4 regions of the Streptosporangium sp. NPDC023963 genome follow, and region 3 is predicted to be linked to each of the others. Evidence: riboswitches for the same ligand, from Rfam matches in the RefSeq annotation. Region 3 holds a riboswitch; each other region holds the start of a gene.

Region 1 (3,847 bases), on a different contig from region 3:
AGGGGGTGCGCGCGGCGGCCAGGTCGATCAGCGCCTTCTGCGGCAGCTCCCAGGCGGTCCGGTAGAGCGCCTTCAGGTCGGCGGGGATCTCCGGGATGTCCTGGACGGAGCCGTCGGCGCGCTTGATCGCGTCGCGGATCAGCGGGGTCCACAGGCCGCGGGCCTGCAGGTCGCGGACGAGATAACGGTTGACCTGGAGGAACTCCCCCGAGAGGGTCTCGCGCTTGAAGACGTTGGAGACCTGCGGCTCGATGCACTCGTAGCAGCCCGCGATGGAGGCGATCGTGGCCGTCGGCGCGATCGCGATCATCAGCGAGTTGCGCAGGCCGGTCCCGGCGATCCGCTCCCTGAGCTCGGCCCACTCCGCGGACCCCGCCGCCCCGTAGTGGTCGGGGTGCAGCACCCCGGCGGCGGCCCTGGTCTCCTCGTACGAGGGGTGGCGGCCCCGCTCCACGGCCAGGTCGGAGGAGGTCCGGTAGGCGGCGAGCGCGATCTCCTCGGAGATCCTGGTGGACAGCTCCAGGGCGCGCGGCGAGTCGAACGGCAGCCGCAACGTGAACAGCACGTCGGCCAGGCCCATCACGCCCAGCCCGATCGGGCGCCACTTCCGGTTGGCCGCCTCCGCCTCGGGGGTCGGGTAGAAGCCCAGGTCGATGGTGCGGTCGAGGAACCGCACGGCGGTACGGACGGTCGCGCGCAGCCGCGCCCAGTCGACGGCCTCCCCGGCGTCCGCCGACAGGTGGGCGGCGAGGTTGATCGAGCCGAGGTTGCAGACGGCGGTCTCCGCGTCGCCGGTGACCTCGAGGATCTCGGTGCAGAGGTTCGACAGGTGGATGACGTTTTCCGGCCTGGCCGTCTGGTTGGAGGTCCGGTTGGCCGCGTCCTTGAAGGTCATCCAGCCGTTGCCGGTCTGGGCGAGCGTGCGCATCATCCGCCCGTACAGGGTGCGGGCGGGGATCTGCCGGGTGAAGCGGCCCTCGGCCTCGGCGGCCCGGTAGGCGTCGTCGAACGCGGTGCCGTACAGGTCGGTGAGGTGCGGGACCTCCTTGGGGTCGAACAGCGACCAGACGCCGTCGGCCTCGACCCGGCGCATGAACTCGTCGGGGATCCAGTTGGCCAGGTTCAGGTTGTGCGTGCGGCGGGCCTCCTCACCGGTGTTGTCGCGCAGTTCCAGGAACTCCTCGACGTCGGCGTGCCAGGGCTCCAGGTAGACGCAGGCCGCGCCCTTGCGCCGGCCGCCCTGGTTGACCGCGGCCACGCTGGAGTCGAGCGTGCGCAGCCAGGGCACGATGCCGTTGGAGTGGCCGTTGGTGCCGCGGATCAGCGAGCCCCGCGAGCGGACCCTGGTCCAGGCGATGCCGATGCCCCCCGCGTACTTCGACAGCCGAGCGACCTGCCCGTAGCGCTCGTAGATGGACTCCAGCTCGTCGCGGGGCGAGTCGAGCAGGAAGCACGAGGAGAGCTGGGGCCTGCGGGAGCCGGAGTTGAACAGCGTGGGCGAGCTGGGCAGGTAGGACAGGGTGGCCATGAGCGCGTACAGCTCGGCGGCCTCCTCGACGGTCTCGGACAGGCCGCAGGCCACCCGCAGGAAGAAGTGCTGCGGGCGCTCCAGGACCTTGCGGGTCCTCGGGTGGCGCAGCAGGTAGCGGTCGTAGACGGTACGCAGCCCGAAGTACTCGAACCTGGCGTCGGCCCCAGGGTCGGCCAGCGCGTCCAGCACCCCGGCGTGGGCGGCCACGAACTCCGCGAGCCCGTCCTGGATCAGCCCCGCCTCGTGGGTCGCGGCGATGGACTCGGAGAAGTCGCGCACGCCGTGCTCGGCGGCCTCGTCGGCGATCAGCTCGGCCAGCATCGCGGCGGCGATCCTGGAGTTCTCGGGATCGGTGATCACCCGGGCGGCCGCCTCGTCGATGGCGAGCCTGCGGTCGTCCGTCGCGGTCCCCGCCGTGGTACCCGCCGCGGTCTCCGCCAATGCCTGTGTCACGTAGTGCCCCTCGCTCGATCGGACTTCCCCGTACGGCTCCGCCGGATGGGCACGCGTCCGCGAGCGATCCCGGGCACGCCGGATCGCCTCGTTCCGCGGGCCCTCCCACGAGGCCCTGGACATTCACGTCACCGGCAGGTCTTCGGACTCACGGGCGCATCGCACATGCCTACCGGCCGTCGCTTCCCAGGCATGGCTCACCCAGTGCTCAATGACGGCTTTCGTTCCCGTTCACCGCTGCGGGGCAGTCCCGGAATCTCACCGGGTTCCCTCTTGCCTCGCCCCTCGCGGGGCGAACCAGCAACGAGCAGGATCCTACATCTAGGGGCGGCGGACGCAACTACCCCAACAAGTTGTGTCGGAGGACTTCAACAGTCCGAGCTCGTGAAGCACGCCGCGAGTGCGGCCCGTCTCGGTGGAGAGCCACTGGCGGAACTCGTCGCCGCTGAGGTAGACCCGGCTCCAGCCGCGGGACGCGCACAGGGCACGCCAGCGCGGCGCGGCGTCGATCCTGTCACACAGGGCGACAGCGGCGTCCCGGTCCCCCGGGCTCATGCCCTTGGGGCCCAGCAGGCCGCACCAGTCGCTGTACTCCAGGCGGACGTCGACCTCCAGGAGCGTCGGCGCGTCGATCCCGTCGATCCGGCCGCCGGAGGAGACCACCAGGGGCCGCAGGCGGCCCGCGGCGATCTCGGGCCGCAGGGCGCGCGCCGACCCCAGCAGGGCCGCCACCCGGCCGACGTGGAGCGCCTCGGCGGCGTCCTCGGGGGCGAGGAATCCGGCGTACTCCAGCAGCCGGGTGTCCACCCCCAGGCACTTGCCGATCATGCCGTAGAGCACGTGGTCGGAGCCGCCCTCCGACCGGCCTCCGACCGTCAGCCCCGCCGGGTCGTGCCGCAGCCGCGCGACGAAGTCCTCGAAGGTACGCAGGCGGGAGCCGGAGGGGACCACCAGGACCGCCCAGTCGCCGACCAGGCGGGCGACGGGAGTGGCGGCGTTCACCACGGCCGCGGTGTTGGCGATCTCCGCGGCGGCCACCATCGGCATCGCGGTGACGAGCAGCCTGCCCTCGCGCGCGAAGGGTCCGCGGAAGGCGCCGAACGCGTCGCGCGGCGCGGAGCCCAGGGCCCCCGCCCGCTCGACGGCCATCGCGGTGCGCGCCAGTCCCGACTGGACCAGGACGGTCGCCAGCCTGCCCGCGATCCCGTCCCAGCCGTGACCGTCGGCGGTCGGCTCGAGAAGGAACAGGCGCCTCACCCCCGGGTCGGCGCCGCCGTCCGCGCCGCACCCCGCGGCGACCGCGGCTCCCGCCGCCAGTGCGAAAAACCCCCTACGGCGCATAAGCGCCCCTTCCCCCAAGAACCCCCTATACCATAGGTTACTTTCCCCTCACTTTCTGTGATGAAGTGGGGTATGCCGGAACTTCCGGTGATCCACATTCGGACACGGACCACCGGAAAAGACGGAAAAGACACCGTGAATCCGGATACCGGAGACGATCGTCTCGCGGAGGGCTCCGGGGAACGCCCCCGTCCCCGGCAGGCCGGGGACGGGGGCGCGAAGGCAGGGACGGAAGGGGCCGGGGTTTCACTCCACCGTGACGCTCTTGGCCAGGTTCCTCGGCTTGTCGACGTCCCGGCCCAGCGCCACGGCGGCGTGGTAGGCGAAGAGCTGGAGCGGGATCGACAGCAGGATCGGGTCCAGCTCGGTCTCGTTCTTGGGCACCACGACGCAGTCGTCGGCCAGCTTGGGGTCGGCCGTGCGGTGGCCCACCATGAGCACCCGGCCGCCCCGGGCGCGGATCTCGCCCAGCGTGGTGAGGTTCTTGTCCAGCAGCTCGTCGTCGGGGACGATCGCCACCGT
Region 2 (3,847 bases), on a different contig from region 3:
TCCAGAGGTAACGCGATGCGCGACGTTCCAGCTTGGGCGCGACGGCTACGCGCCGAACGGCGCAACCGGCTGTGGACTCAGCGGGAAATGGCCCGAGCGTTGACCGATCTGGCCGACGAACGTACGCGTAGCCGTATGCCGGGACGGGATTCCGTCACCCGCATGATCAAAGACTGGGAAGCGGGCAGGCATAAGCCGAGGGATCCATACCGGCTGCTTTACTGCCGAGCTTTTGACCTGGAAGAGAATGAACTGTTCAGCGCGGAAAGCACGTCACGCACCGAGCTGGAGGATGATGTGCTACGCAGAGAATTTCTCGGTGCGTCCGTGGCGACTGTGGGAATTGCCGCTGTTCCAGTACCGTTTGAGAGTCTTCCTCAGGGGCGACGCGTCAATGATGAGCTTGTCGTTTCGCTTCGCAAGCGCATTGCGCGGCTACGTCGAATCGACGACTATCTAGGCGGCGCCGAAACCTATCCTCTCTATGCTGCCGAGCTTGAGAGAACGAGTACACTCGTCAACGAGGCCAGTTATACGCAGAAGACGGGAAGAGCGCTTCTAAGCGTGGTCAGCGAGCAAGCACAGCAGGCGGGATGGGCTGCCTTCGACGCGGGATGGGCCAAGAGGGCGAGGCAGCTTTTCAAGAAAAGCCTGTCGGCCGCCACCGACGCCGGAGACACCGCTCTTCTTGCCAACTCGCTGGCGTTCCTGGCTTATCAGAAAGTAAGTTACGGCTCTCCGGGGATTCAGGAAGCGGATGCTTCGTACCGGGTGGCGGAGCGAGGGACTCCCCCTGCGGTCAGGGCACTCCTGCTGGAGCGGGCGGCATGAGCGTACGCGTCTGAAGGGCAGAGATACCAGGTTGAGGTCGAAAGAGGTCTTGAAGAAGCCGGTAGGGCCCTTGAGGAGAGCAGTGGTGAGCCGAACCCAGCTTGGGCACTCTGGGTTGACCGGCTCGAACTTCAGATCATGACGGGGCGGTGCTGGGTCGCGCTGAATCAACCCGTTAAGGCCATCGCCGTTCTTGAAGATGCTCTCTCGAAGTACGAAGACACCCACGCCCGAGACAAGTCCCTCTATACGACTTGGCTTTCGGAAGCGTATCTAGACGCAGGGGAGATCGAACGCGCATCCGCCGCCCTGAGTCAGTCGCTGAGCCTCTCTATGGATGTCGCGTCGATTCGTCCGCGCCAGCGCGTCAGCGCCGTTCTTGAGCGTCTTGAGGATCACAGATCGCTGCCATCCGTTGCCGAACTTTTCGACCGCATGGCTACGCCGTCGTCTTGCTCAGCCATTCCAAGTACGGAGCCGACCCACCGTCAATCGATGTGAAGGTCACTTCAGGGTTGTTCCACGGGTGCTCGGATATCAAATGTGCCTCCAAGTCCGGGTAGCGCTCCACAGTCGTCCTCAGGAAGATCTGCCACTCTTCCCCTTCGCCCATTTTTCCCTCATGCCAGAAAACAGACTGGGCAGGCCCGAAGACTTGGCCTGACGCTGCCAATTTCGCACGAACGGCAGATCTGAGAAGATTCATCGCCGCATCGCGACTGTCCACTGTGGTCGAAACCTGAAGGTAGTCGGTCATGCGGCCAAGCCTAGATCACTTCCCCGGATCCGGTACGGAAGAGTGAAGGCGGCTTCCGGGTGGCCGGAGCGCGTCCTTATGAAGCACGAAGCACTCCATTTCACGATGAGCCCGTTCTCTGACGATCTCGCGGGCAGTGGCGATGCGTTGCCAAGTCAGCTCGGCCCAGAAGAGGTCGTCGTGTCGGTGACTGCTTCCGGTGTGGCGTCCCTCGGACAGGGGGAGCGCGGGTTCTTCGGCAGGGGCGGGTTATGCTCGTTGTGCGGTTGGTTCTCCCGGGGCCGTTGTGGTGTCGGGAGTCGTAAGAGGGAACCCGGTGTGATTCCGGGACTGCCCCGCAGCGGTGAGTGGGAACGAACGCCGTCATCGGCACTGGGTGCGTGTCATCTGGGAAGCGACGGTCAGTAGGAGTTGAGTGTGATGCCCGCGAGTCCGAAGACCTGCCAGCCGCCTGTGCGCCGTCCGGTGCGCGGTGATCCGTGGCCTCGTGGGAGGGCCTGGGATGTGTCTTTCCCGTGTGTTCCTTCCGTGTGGCCGTGGGTCGGCATGGCATGAGCCGAGGGAAGGACGCCATGAGCAAGGTCACCACGACCGTTTTGGGTTACCCCCGTATCGGGGGCCGTCGCGAGGTGAAGAGGGCGACGGAGGATTACTGGGCCGGGCGCATCGACGCCGCCGGCTTGCAGGAGACGGCCGCGGGGTTGCGGCAGGGGGTGTGGCGGGAGCTGTCGGGGGCGGGGCTGGATGTGGTGCCGTCCAACACCTTCTCGCTGTATGACCACGTGCTGGACACCACCGTCATGGTGGGGGCGGTGCCCGAGCGGTTTTCCGGGGCGGCGGATCCGTACTTCGCGATGGCCCGGGGTGCCGAGGGGATGGCGCCGCTGGAGATGACCAAGTGGTTCGACACCAACTACCACTACCTGGTTCCGGAAGTGGGCCCCGAGACCCGGTTCCGGCTCGACTGGAGCAAGCCGCTGGCCGAGCACGCCGAGGCGCGGCGGCTGGGCGTCGAGACCCGGCCGGTGCTGGTCGGGCCGCTGTCGTTCCTGCTGCTGGCCAAGTCCACCGAGCCCGGCTTCGCGCCGCTGCGGCTGCTGGACGGCCTGCTGGAGACCTACGCCGAGCTGCTGGAGCGGATGGCCGCGGCGGGGGTGGCCGAGGTGCAGCTGGACGAGCCGGTGCTGGCCGCCGACCGTACGGACGAGGAGCTGGCCGCGCTGCGCCGGGCCTACGCGCGGCTGGGGGAGCTCAGCAGCCGCCCCCGGCTGCTGGTGGCCACCTACTTCGGCGAGATCGGGCCCGCGCTGGAGATCCTGGCCCGCAGCCGGGTCGAGGCCGTCGGCCTGGACTTCGTCTCGGCGCCCGGCAACCTGGAGGCGCTGGCCGCCGCCGGTGGGCTGCCCGGCAAGACCCTCGTCGCCGGGGTCGTCGACGGCCGCAACGTCTGGCGTACCGACATCGCGAAGGCGCTGGCGACCTGTGCCGCACTGCTCGGCCTGAGCGACCGGCTGGTGGTGAGCACCTCCTGCTCGCTGCTGCACGTCCCGCTCGACCTGGACGCCGAGACCTCGCTGGACCCGCGGCTGCGCGAGCGGCTGGCCTTCGCCCGGCAGAAGGTCGACGAGGTCGTACGGATCGGCCGGGCGCTGAACGGCGAGGAGGTCGTCGCGGGGGAGAGGACCGTCGAGCGGTTCCTCAACCCTCGGGTGCGAGCCAGGCTGGACGCCCTGGGCGAGGGCCGCCCTCGCGCCCCGCACGCCGAGCGGCTCGCCGTGCAGAACGCCGACCTGGGCCTGCCGCCGTTGGCCACCACCACCATCGGCTCCTTCCCGCAGACCGGCGAGGTGCGCCAGGCCCGCGCCGCCATGCGCTCGGGCGACCTCGACAGGGCCGGGTACGAGCGCAGGATGGAGGCCGAGATCGACCGCGTCATCGCGCTGCAGGAGGACATCGGCCTGGACGTGCTGGTGCACGGCGAGCCCGAGCGCAACGACATGGTCCAGTACTTCGCCGAGATGCTGGAGGGCTACGCCGCCACCGAGCACGGCTGGGTGCAGTCGTACGGCAGCCGCTACGTCCGCCCGCCGATCCTGTTCGGCGACGTCTCCCGTCCCGAGCCGATGACGGTGCGCTGGGCCTCCTACGCGCAGTCGCGGACGAAGAAGCCGGTCAAGGGCATGCTCACCGGCCCGGTGACCATGCTGGCCTGGTCGTTCGTCCGCGACGACCAGCCGCTGGGCGAGACCGCCAGGCAGG
Region 3 (3,847 bases):
GTGGTGGCTGGGCGGCAGGTCGGGGTCGTGGTAGATCGCGATGGGGTTCTCGCCGAAGCCGCGCGGCGGCTGCACCATCACCACCACGTTGCCCGAGCGCAGCGCGGCCAGCACGATCTCGCCCTCCGGGTCGCGCGACCTGTCCACGAACAGCTCGCCGGGCGCCGGGCCCCAGTGTTCCTCCATCCGGGCGCGCAGGTCCGCCGGGAGGGTGGCGTACCACTCGGCGTACCGGCTCGCCGCGATGCGCACCGGGTTCCCGGCGAGCTGCTCCTCGGTGAGCCAGTCCTGGTCCTGCCCGCCCGCGGCGATCAGCGCGTGGATGAGCGCGTCGCCGTCCTGCCCGGTCACCCCGGGCAGCTCGTCCTCGGCGCCGATGTCGTACCCGCGCTCACGCAGCGCGGCCAGCAGCCGCACCAGGCTGGCCGGGGTGTCCAGGCCGACGGCGTTGCCGATGCGGGCGTGCTTGGTGGGGTAGGCCGACAGCATCAGCACCAGCCGCCGCTCGGCGGGCGGGATGTGCCGCAGCGCGGCGTGGCGCACCGCGATGCCCGCCACCCGCGAGGCCCGCTCGGGGTCGGCCACGTAGACGGTGAGCCCGTCCTCGTCGATCTCCTTGAAGGAGAACGGCACCGTGATGATCCGCCCGTCGAACTCGGGGATCGCGACCTGGGTGGCGGCGTCCAGCGGGGACAGGCCGTCGTCGTTCTCCTCCCAGGAGGCCCGGCTGCTCGTCAGGCACAGGCCCTGCAGGATCGGCACGTCCAGCTCGGCGAGCGCGCCGACGTCCCAGGCCTCGTCGTCCCCGCCCGCCGACGCCGTCGCCGGACGGGTGCCGCCCGCGGCGAGCACGGTCACCACCAGGGCGTCCACCGTGCGCAGGACCTCCACCAGGCCGGGCTCGGCGGTGCGCAGGGAGGCGCAGTACACCGGCAGCGCCCGCGCCCCCGCGTCCTCGACCGCCGAGCACAGCGCCTCGACGAAGGCGGTGTTGCCGGCCACGTGGTGGGCCCGGTAGTAGAGCACGCCGACGACGGGACCGTCCTGGTCGCGCGCCTCGCGCTCCAGCGTTCCCCAGGTGGGGGTGGGCTCGGGCGCGGCGAAACCGTGGCCGGTGAGCAGCAGCGTGTCGGACAGGAAACGGTGCAGCTCGGTCAGGTTGGCCGGGCCGCCGTGGGCGAGGTAGGCGTGCGCCTCGGCGCAGACCCCGCCGGGCACCGTGGACAGCTCCATCAGCTCGGCGTCGGGCGCCTGCTCGCCACCGAGCACGACGACGGGCCGGGGGCCGGCGAGCAGGGCGTCCAGTCCCTCCTCCCAGGCGCGGCGCCCGCCCAGCAGGCGTACCACGACCAGGTCTGCGCCCTCCAGCAGCGGCGGGAGGTCGGCGGCGGTGAGCCTGGCGGGGTTGCCGAGCCGGTAGCCGGCGCCGCTCGCGCGAGCGCTCAGCAGGTCGGTGTCGGAGGTCGAGAGCAGGAGGATCACGCGCCACACTCCAGGACAGGCAGGGCGGTACGGCCCGGGGATGCCACGGCGTGGCGGGGGAACGGGGATGCCACGGCGTGGCGGGGGAACGGGGAAAAGCGCGCGGCGTGGCGGGGCGGCGGTGATGCCGCCGTGCTGCTGGGGAACAGCGAAGAACGCGCGGCATCACGGAGGAACGGAGATGCCACGGTGTCGCGGGGGAACGGCGAAGAGCGCACGGAGCTTCCTCCCTCGGGGTCCTCGCCCCGGGTCGTCGTCGGCCGCGACGGCTGGAGTCTCCTGGCTCCCGGATCGGTGCTCACCCCGGCCTTCCCGCCCGTCGTCGGACAGTGGCCCGGGTGGGGTTCGCTCCCCGGTTACAGTGGCGGGACCGCGCCGGATTCACACCGGCTTCCTCCCTTTGCCGTCGCCAACGATGACACTACGGCAGTCCGGTTCGTTGCAAGAAACTGGCGTTAACATCCTTCGAGTGTCCATTGCCGACTTTTCCGGACGATCGCGACTCGACGCGTGTCCCGGGGCGCTTCAGGTCCATGCCGCCGCGGACGGCGGCCTGGCCCGCGTCCGCGTTCCCGGAGGCCGTCTCACCCCCTTCCAGCTGCGCGAACTCGCCGAGGCCGCAGCTGAGTACGGCAGCGGCGTCATCGAGCTGACCTCCCGCGCGAACGTCCAGGTGCGCGGCCTCGGCCCGGAGGATCCGGACAGCGGTACGGGGGACGGCACGGGGAACGGGTTCGCCGCGCGGATGGCGCGGGCGGGCCTGCTGCCCTCGGCGACGCACGAGCGGATCCGCAACATCCTCGCCTCCCCGCTGACCGGACTGGACGGACCGGCCGGGCCGAGCGGACCGACCGGGTCGAGCGAACCGGGCGGACCGGGCGGACCGGATGCTCCGGACAGCACGAACGGTCCGGGCCATCCGGACGGCGGCGGGATCGCCGACGTCACACCGCTGATCGGCGAGCTGGACCGGCGGCTGTGCGCCCGCCCCGCCCTCGCCGCCCTGCCGGGGCGATTCATGTTCGCCCTCGACGACGGCCGGGGGGACGTGGCCGGCCTGGGCGCGGACGCCGGGGTCCTGCTCACGGGGCCGGACGAGGCCGCGCTGATCCTCGCCGGGACCGACACCGGCCTGCGCGTCCCGCCGGCCGGAGCCGTGACCGCCCTGCTCGCCGCCGCCGAGGCGTTCCTCGACGAGCTGGCCACCCGGGACGTCACCGCCTGGCGGATCGCCGAACTCCCCGGCGGCCCCGCCCTGATCGCCGCCCGCGTGCGGACCGCCCTCGGGGTTCCCGGTACGACGCCCTTCACCCCGGTGAGACCGCGGGTCGTGTCCCTCGGGCCGGTCGGCGTCATCGGGAGCACGGACGGGACGAGGAGCGAAACCGGTGCCGGAGGAGAGACGGGTCCCGCGAGCGGCACCCGGGACGGCGTCGGGAACGGCACCGGGGACGGGGGCGCGCGGGTCGCGCTCGGGGTGGCGGTCCCGCTGGGGCGGCTGACCTCCGCGCTGGCGCTGCTGCTCGCGGACGCCGCCTCGGGCGGGGAGATCCGGCTCACGCCATGGCGTGGCGTGGTCCTGCCCGGCCTGGACCGCGCCGAGGTCGCGGGCACGGCCGCCCGCCTGGAGGCCGCCGGGCTGGTCGTCGACCCCGCCTCGCCGTGGATCGGTGTGACGGCCTGCACCGGCCGCCCCGGCTGCGCCAAGTCCCTGGCCGACGTCCAGGCCGACGCGGCCGCCGCCATCGCCATCGCCACCACCACAGCCACCACCACAGCCACCACCACCGCCACCACCACCGCCACAGCCGTCGGCACGACCTCGCCGCCCGCCGTCCCGCCGCCCGCGGCCGTACAGCCCACGGCCGTACAGCCCACGGCCGTACCGCTCACGACCGCACCGCCCACGACCGCACCGCCCACGGCCGTACAGCCAGGAAGGGAGCGGTCCGGGAGCGGGCCGTCCGCGGCCCCGCCGTCAGCCCCGCCGTCCGGGAGCGGGCCGGGCACCGATACGCTCCCCGTGCACTGGGCGGGCTGCGGCAGGCGCTGCGGCCGTCCGAGAGGGCGGGTCGCGGATGTCGTCGCCACCGGTGACGGCTACCGCCTGGAGCTGGACGGCACCGATCTGACCTGCTCCGGCATCGAGGACACCGCGGCCGCGCTGGCGGCCGCCAGAGGGGAACTGTGATCGACTACGTCCGCGACGGCGCGGAGATCTACCGCCGCTCCTTCGCCACCATCCGCGCGGAGGCCGACCTGTCCGGCCTGCCCGCCGACGTCGCCCGGGTCGCGGTCCGCATGATCCACGCCTGCGGGATGGTCGACCTGGTGAGCGATCTGCGCTGGTCACCCGGCGTGGTGG
Region 4 (3,847 bases), on a different contig from region 3:
CTCGGTGAGGGCTCGCTCGATGTCGAGGGAGCCGACGAGGCGGTCCTCGGAGGCGCCGACGGGCAGCTCGACCAGGCGGGCGGGCCGCACGGCGCCGTCCCGCGCTCCGCCGGACCGCGCGACGCCGGACTGAACGGTGGCGGGCTGAACGGTGGCGGGCCGAAGGGTGGCGGGCGGGGTGGGCCGGTCGCCCGGTTCGGTACGGCCCTCGTGCGGCCCGTCCGGGCAGCCGGGGTCGGGGGCGTCGGGGTCGCAGGAGAAGCGGCAGCCGGTCACCACCTCGACGGGCGGCAGGAGCGCGGCCAGCGCCCGTACGACCGTGGACTTGGCGGTGCCCTTCTCCCCCCTGACCAGCACTCCCCCGACGCGGGGGGAGACCGCGTTGAGGATCAGCGCGAGTTTCAGGTCCTCCAGCCCCACGATCGCGGTGAAGGGATAGCGGGAGTCACGCACCTTCGGGATCTCCTGTCCGTCTCGTCGAATCAAAGGGTCGCCGGGCGCTCGAACCGTCACGGGAAGTAGCTGAGCCGCCAGCGCCCGCCGCGCCCGGTGAGCGTCACGCGGGCCAGCGGCGCGACGTCGACGCGCCAGAAGGCCTGGGCGGGGGCGCCGAGGGCGTGGACGACCGCGGCGCGGATGACCGCCGGGTGGGTGACCGCGACGGCCCTGCCGGGGGCGCGGACGGCGAGCCAGCCGGACACCCTGGCCAGGAGCGCGGTGACCGGCTCCCCGCCGTGCGGCGCCGCGCCGGGGTCGCCGAGCCAGGAGGCGAGCGCCTCGGGTTCCGCGGCCTCGACCTCGCCGAGCGTCATCCCGCTCCAGCGGCCGTAGTCGCAGTCGGCCAGCAGCGGGTCGTGCTCGGCCCGCAGGCCGAGCGCCGCCGCCGTCTGGACGCAGCGCAGCTCGGCGGGGCAGGCCGCGGGACCCGGGCCGAGGTCCCGCGCCATCCCCTCGGCCCGGCGCAGGCCGGGTTCGTCGAGTGGTTCGTCACCCGGGAACGCGGCCCGTACCGTCGCCGAGGTGGAGGCGTGGCAGACCAGGAGCAGGCGGGTGACCCCCGAGGGGGTCGTCACACCGGGCCGCGCCCGCGGGCGGCGAAGGCGAACAGCGCGCCGACGCCGGCCCAGAAGACCACCTGGGTCCCCATGGAGGCGACCCGGAAGTCCCACAGGAGGTCGGCGGGGAAGCCCCGGGGCACCTCCGAGATCTCCGGCAGGAGGATCCAGGCCGCGACGACGGGGACCAGGAAGGTGGCGCCCGCCGACAGCCAGCGCACCCACGGTTCGCTCCGCGAGGCGTAGCGGTAGGCGGCGACGGCGGCGGCGACCGCGAGGATCCCGATGACCACCGCGACCAGGTAGAGCACGGTGCGCTGGTTGATGGTCTCCGGATCACCGACGGCCGGTGGGTTGGCGGGATATTTCACGAAAGGGATGAGGACGACGGCGGTGAACGCCGCGGCGGCGAGGGTGACCGCGAGCACCGGCTCCGAACGGGGGCCCGCCCGGCCGCGTACGGCCGCGTAGACGAGGGAGAACAGGCCCCCGACCGCCAGGCCGTACAGGCCGAGGGCGAGGAAGAGCCCGAAGCGCTGCCCGTCCCTGCTGACCAGCGCCTCCTCCTCGTCGTGGGAGTGGGCGGCGGTCCCGGTGTCGTCGTGTGACCCGGCCGGGGCGGCGGCCGCGGCCGCCTCCTCCAGCGCGATGGCCTGGTCGATGCGAGGTTCGCCGACGGTGTAGGCGAAGACGGCCGCGAGCAGCCCTGCGAGCAGTCCGACGACGAGGCCCCGGACGATGAGTTTGGTGATCACCTGTGGCTCAGTGGCACGGCACGCCGAGCAGGTGACGCCCGTCGTGCATGAGTTCGTGCAGGTAGTTCCCCGCCTGTGAGATCGCTCCCTGGTCGAAGGTGACCAGGTAGGCGAGGAGCAGCAGCACCGGTACGGCGAGCAGCCAGCGGGTGAGCGAGGGCCATGGGATGGGCTGGGTGTGCGGTGCCGAGATCTGGCTCACGGCTACCTCCTCCGGGATTGACGCGTCCCTTTTCGTAGGTCGGTGGCGGCCGAGTGTGACCTGGCTTCCGGCTCCTGGGAGCCGGTTACAGTGGCGCGACCGCACCGGAGTTTCACCGGATTTCCCTCGCACCGCCACAAAACACCCGGAACGTATCCCGGTTCTCTGTCCCCCGTCAATCCGGGTGTCCGGTTTGACGGGCTCCGGCCCTCACGGGGTCCGGGCATGACGAGGGGGGAGGTGGCCCGGCCGGACCGCCTCCCCCCTCGCGGGAGTCACTGCTCGCCGGTCAGCGCCGTCACCAGCTCCGCGGCGGTACGGCAGCGGTCGAACAGCTCGCCCACGTGTGCCTTGGTGCCGCGCAGCGGCTCAAGGGTGGGGACGCGCTGCAGCGACTCGCGGCCGGGGATGTCGAAGATGACCGAGTCCCAGGAGGCCGCGGCCACCGACTCGCTGTACTGGCTCAGGCAGCGGCCGCGGAAGTAGGCTCGGGTGTCGTTGGGCGGCACCTCGATGGCCCGCTGGACCTCTTCCTCGGTGACCAGCCGCTGCATGCGGCCCCGGGCGACCAGCCGGTTGTAGAGCCCCCGGTCGGGACGGATGTCGGAGTACTGGAGGTCGACGAGCTGCAGGCGCGGGTGCGACCAGGGCAGGCCGTCACGGGTGCGGTAGCCCTCCAGGAGCTCCAGCTTGGCCACCCAGTCGAGCTCCCCGGACAGCTGCATCGGGTCCTCCGCCAGGCGGGTGAGGACCGACTCCCAGCGCTCGAGGATGTCCTTGGTGGGCTCGTCCAGGCCGTTGGCGCTGCGCTCCTCGGCGTACTTGCGGGCGAGCTCCAGATACTCCATCTGCAGCTGCACCGCCGTCAGCTTGCGACCGTCGCGCATGGAGATCTCGTACTTGAGCGTGGGGTCGTGCGAGACCGCGCGCAGGGCCTGGACGGGGTTGTCCACGGCCAGGTCGCGGGTGAAGTAGTTGTCCTCGATCATGGCCAGGACGAGCGCGGTCGACCCCAGCTTCAGGTAGGTCGAGATCTCCGACATGTTGGCGTCGCCGATGATGACGTGCAGGCGGCGGTATTTCTCCGGGTCGGCGTGCGGCTCGTCCCGGGTGTTGATGATCGGCCGCTTGAGCGTCGTCTCCAGGCCCACCTCGACCTCGAAGAAGTCGGCCCGCTGGCTGATCTGGAAACCCTCGCCCCGGGAGTCCTGGCCGATGCCGACCTTGCCCGCGCCGGTGACGACCTGCCGGGAAACGAAGAACGGCGTCAGGTGCCTGACGATGTCGGCGAACGAGGTGGCCCGGCGCATGAGGTAGTTCTCGTGACAGCCGTAGGAGGCGCCCTTGTTGTCGGTGTTGTTCTTGTAGAGCTGGATCGGGGCGTTGGCCGGCATCGCCGAGGCGCGGACCGCCGCGTCGTGCATCACCCGCTCGCCAGCCTTGTCCCAGATCACCGCCGCCCGGGGATTGGTGCACTCGGGCGTGGAGTATTCGGGGTGGGCGTGGTCGACGTACAGCCGGGCCCCGTTCGTGAGGATCACATTCGCCAGGCCGAGGTCCTCGTCGGTCAGCTGGCTCTGGTCGGCCACTTCCCGCGCGAGGTCGAACCCCCGTGCGTCCCGCAGCGGGTTCTCCTCCTCGAAGTCCCATCGCGCGCGCCGAGCCCTCGCGGCCGAGGCCGCCAGATAGGCGTTCACGACCTGAGAGGAGGTCACCATCGCGTTGGCCCCCGGCTGTCCGGGCACGGAGATGCCGTACTCGGTCTCGATGCCCATCACCCGCCGTACCGTCATGCGCACCCTCTGTTCGTCAGGGACTGATTCTCTCCGTGGTAT

What was found. A riboswitch is a leader RNA that binds a small molecule or an ion and turns the genes downstream of it on or off. The one in region 3 is predicted to bind cobalamin.
Region 1: it holds a riboswitch for cobalamin, as region 3 does, so the genes downstream of both, AB0F88_RS16460 (ribonucleoside-diphosphate reductase subunit alpha) here and cobN (cobaltochelatase subunit CobN) in region 3, are expected to answer to the same signal.
Region 2: it holds a riboswitch for cobalamin, as region 3 does, so the genes downstream of both, metE (5-methyltetrahydropteroyltriglutamate--homocysteine S-methyltransferase) here and cobN (cobaltochelatase subunit CobN) in region 3, are expected to answer to the same signal.
Region 4: it holds a riboswitch for cobalamin, as region 3 does, so the genes downstream of both, AB0F88_RS20760 (CbtB domain-containing protein) here and cobN (cobaltochelatase subunit CobN) in region 3, are expected to answer to the same signal.

The regions. Positions count from the first base shown of each region.
Region 1 is NZ_JBEZZK010000004.1:445,749-449,595, forward strand. Features, by position in the region: gene AB0F88_RS16460 (ribonucleoside-diphosphate reductase subunit alpha) at 1-1,984, opposite strand, end outside; cobalamin riboswitch at 2,100-2,301, opposite strand; gene AB0F88_RS16465 (tripartite tricarboxylate transporter substrate-binding protein) at 2,306-3,325, opposite strand; gene glmS (glutamine--fructose-6-phosphate transaminase (isomerizing)) at 3,572-3,847, opposite strand, start outside.
Region 2 is NZ_JBEZZK010000011.1:71,869-75,715, forward strand. Features, by position in the region: gene AB0F88_RS28760 (hypothetical protein) at 16-831, shown strand; gene cutA (divalent-cation tolerance protein CutA) at 1,271-1,588, opposite strand; cobalamin riboswitch at 1,839-2,051, shown strand; gene metE (5-methyltetrahydropteroyltriglutamate--homocysteine S-methyltransferase) at 2,161-3,847, shown strand, end outside.
Region 3 is NZ_JBEZZK010000017.1:193,843-197,689, reverse strand. Features, by position in the region: gene cobN (cobaltochelatase subunit CobN) at 1-1,482, opposite strand, end outside; cobalamin riboswitch at 1,755-1,903, opposite strand; gene AB0F88_RS36150 (precorrin-3B synthase) at 1,952-3,673, shown strand; gene AB0F88_RS36145 (precorrin-8X methylmutase) at 3,670-3,847, shown strand, end outside.
Region 4 is NZ_JBEZZK010000006.1:215,484-219,330, reverse strand. Features, by position in the region: gene AB0F88_RS20775 (magnesium chelatase subunit D family protein) at 1-453, opposite strand, end outside; gene AB0F88_RS20770 (histidine phosphatase family protein) at 510-1,073, opposite strand; gene AB0F88_RS20765 (CbtA family protein) at 1,070-1,810, opposite strand; gene AB0F88_RS20760 (CbtB domain-containing protein) at 1,818-2,012, opposite strand; cobalamin riboswitch at 2,047-2,176, opposite strand; gene dop (depupylase/deamidase Dop) at 2,288-3,805, opposite strand.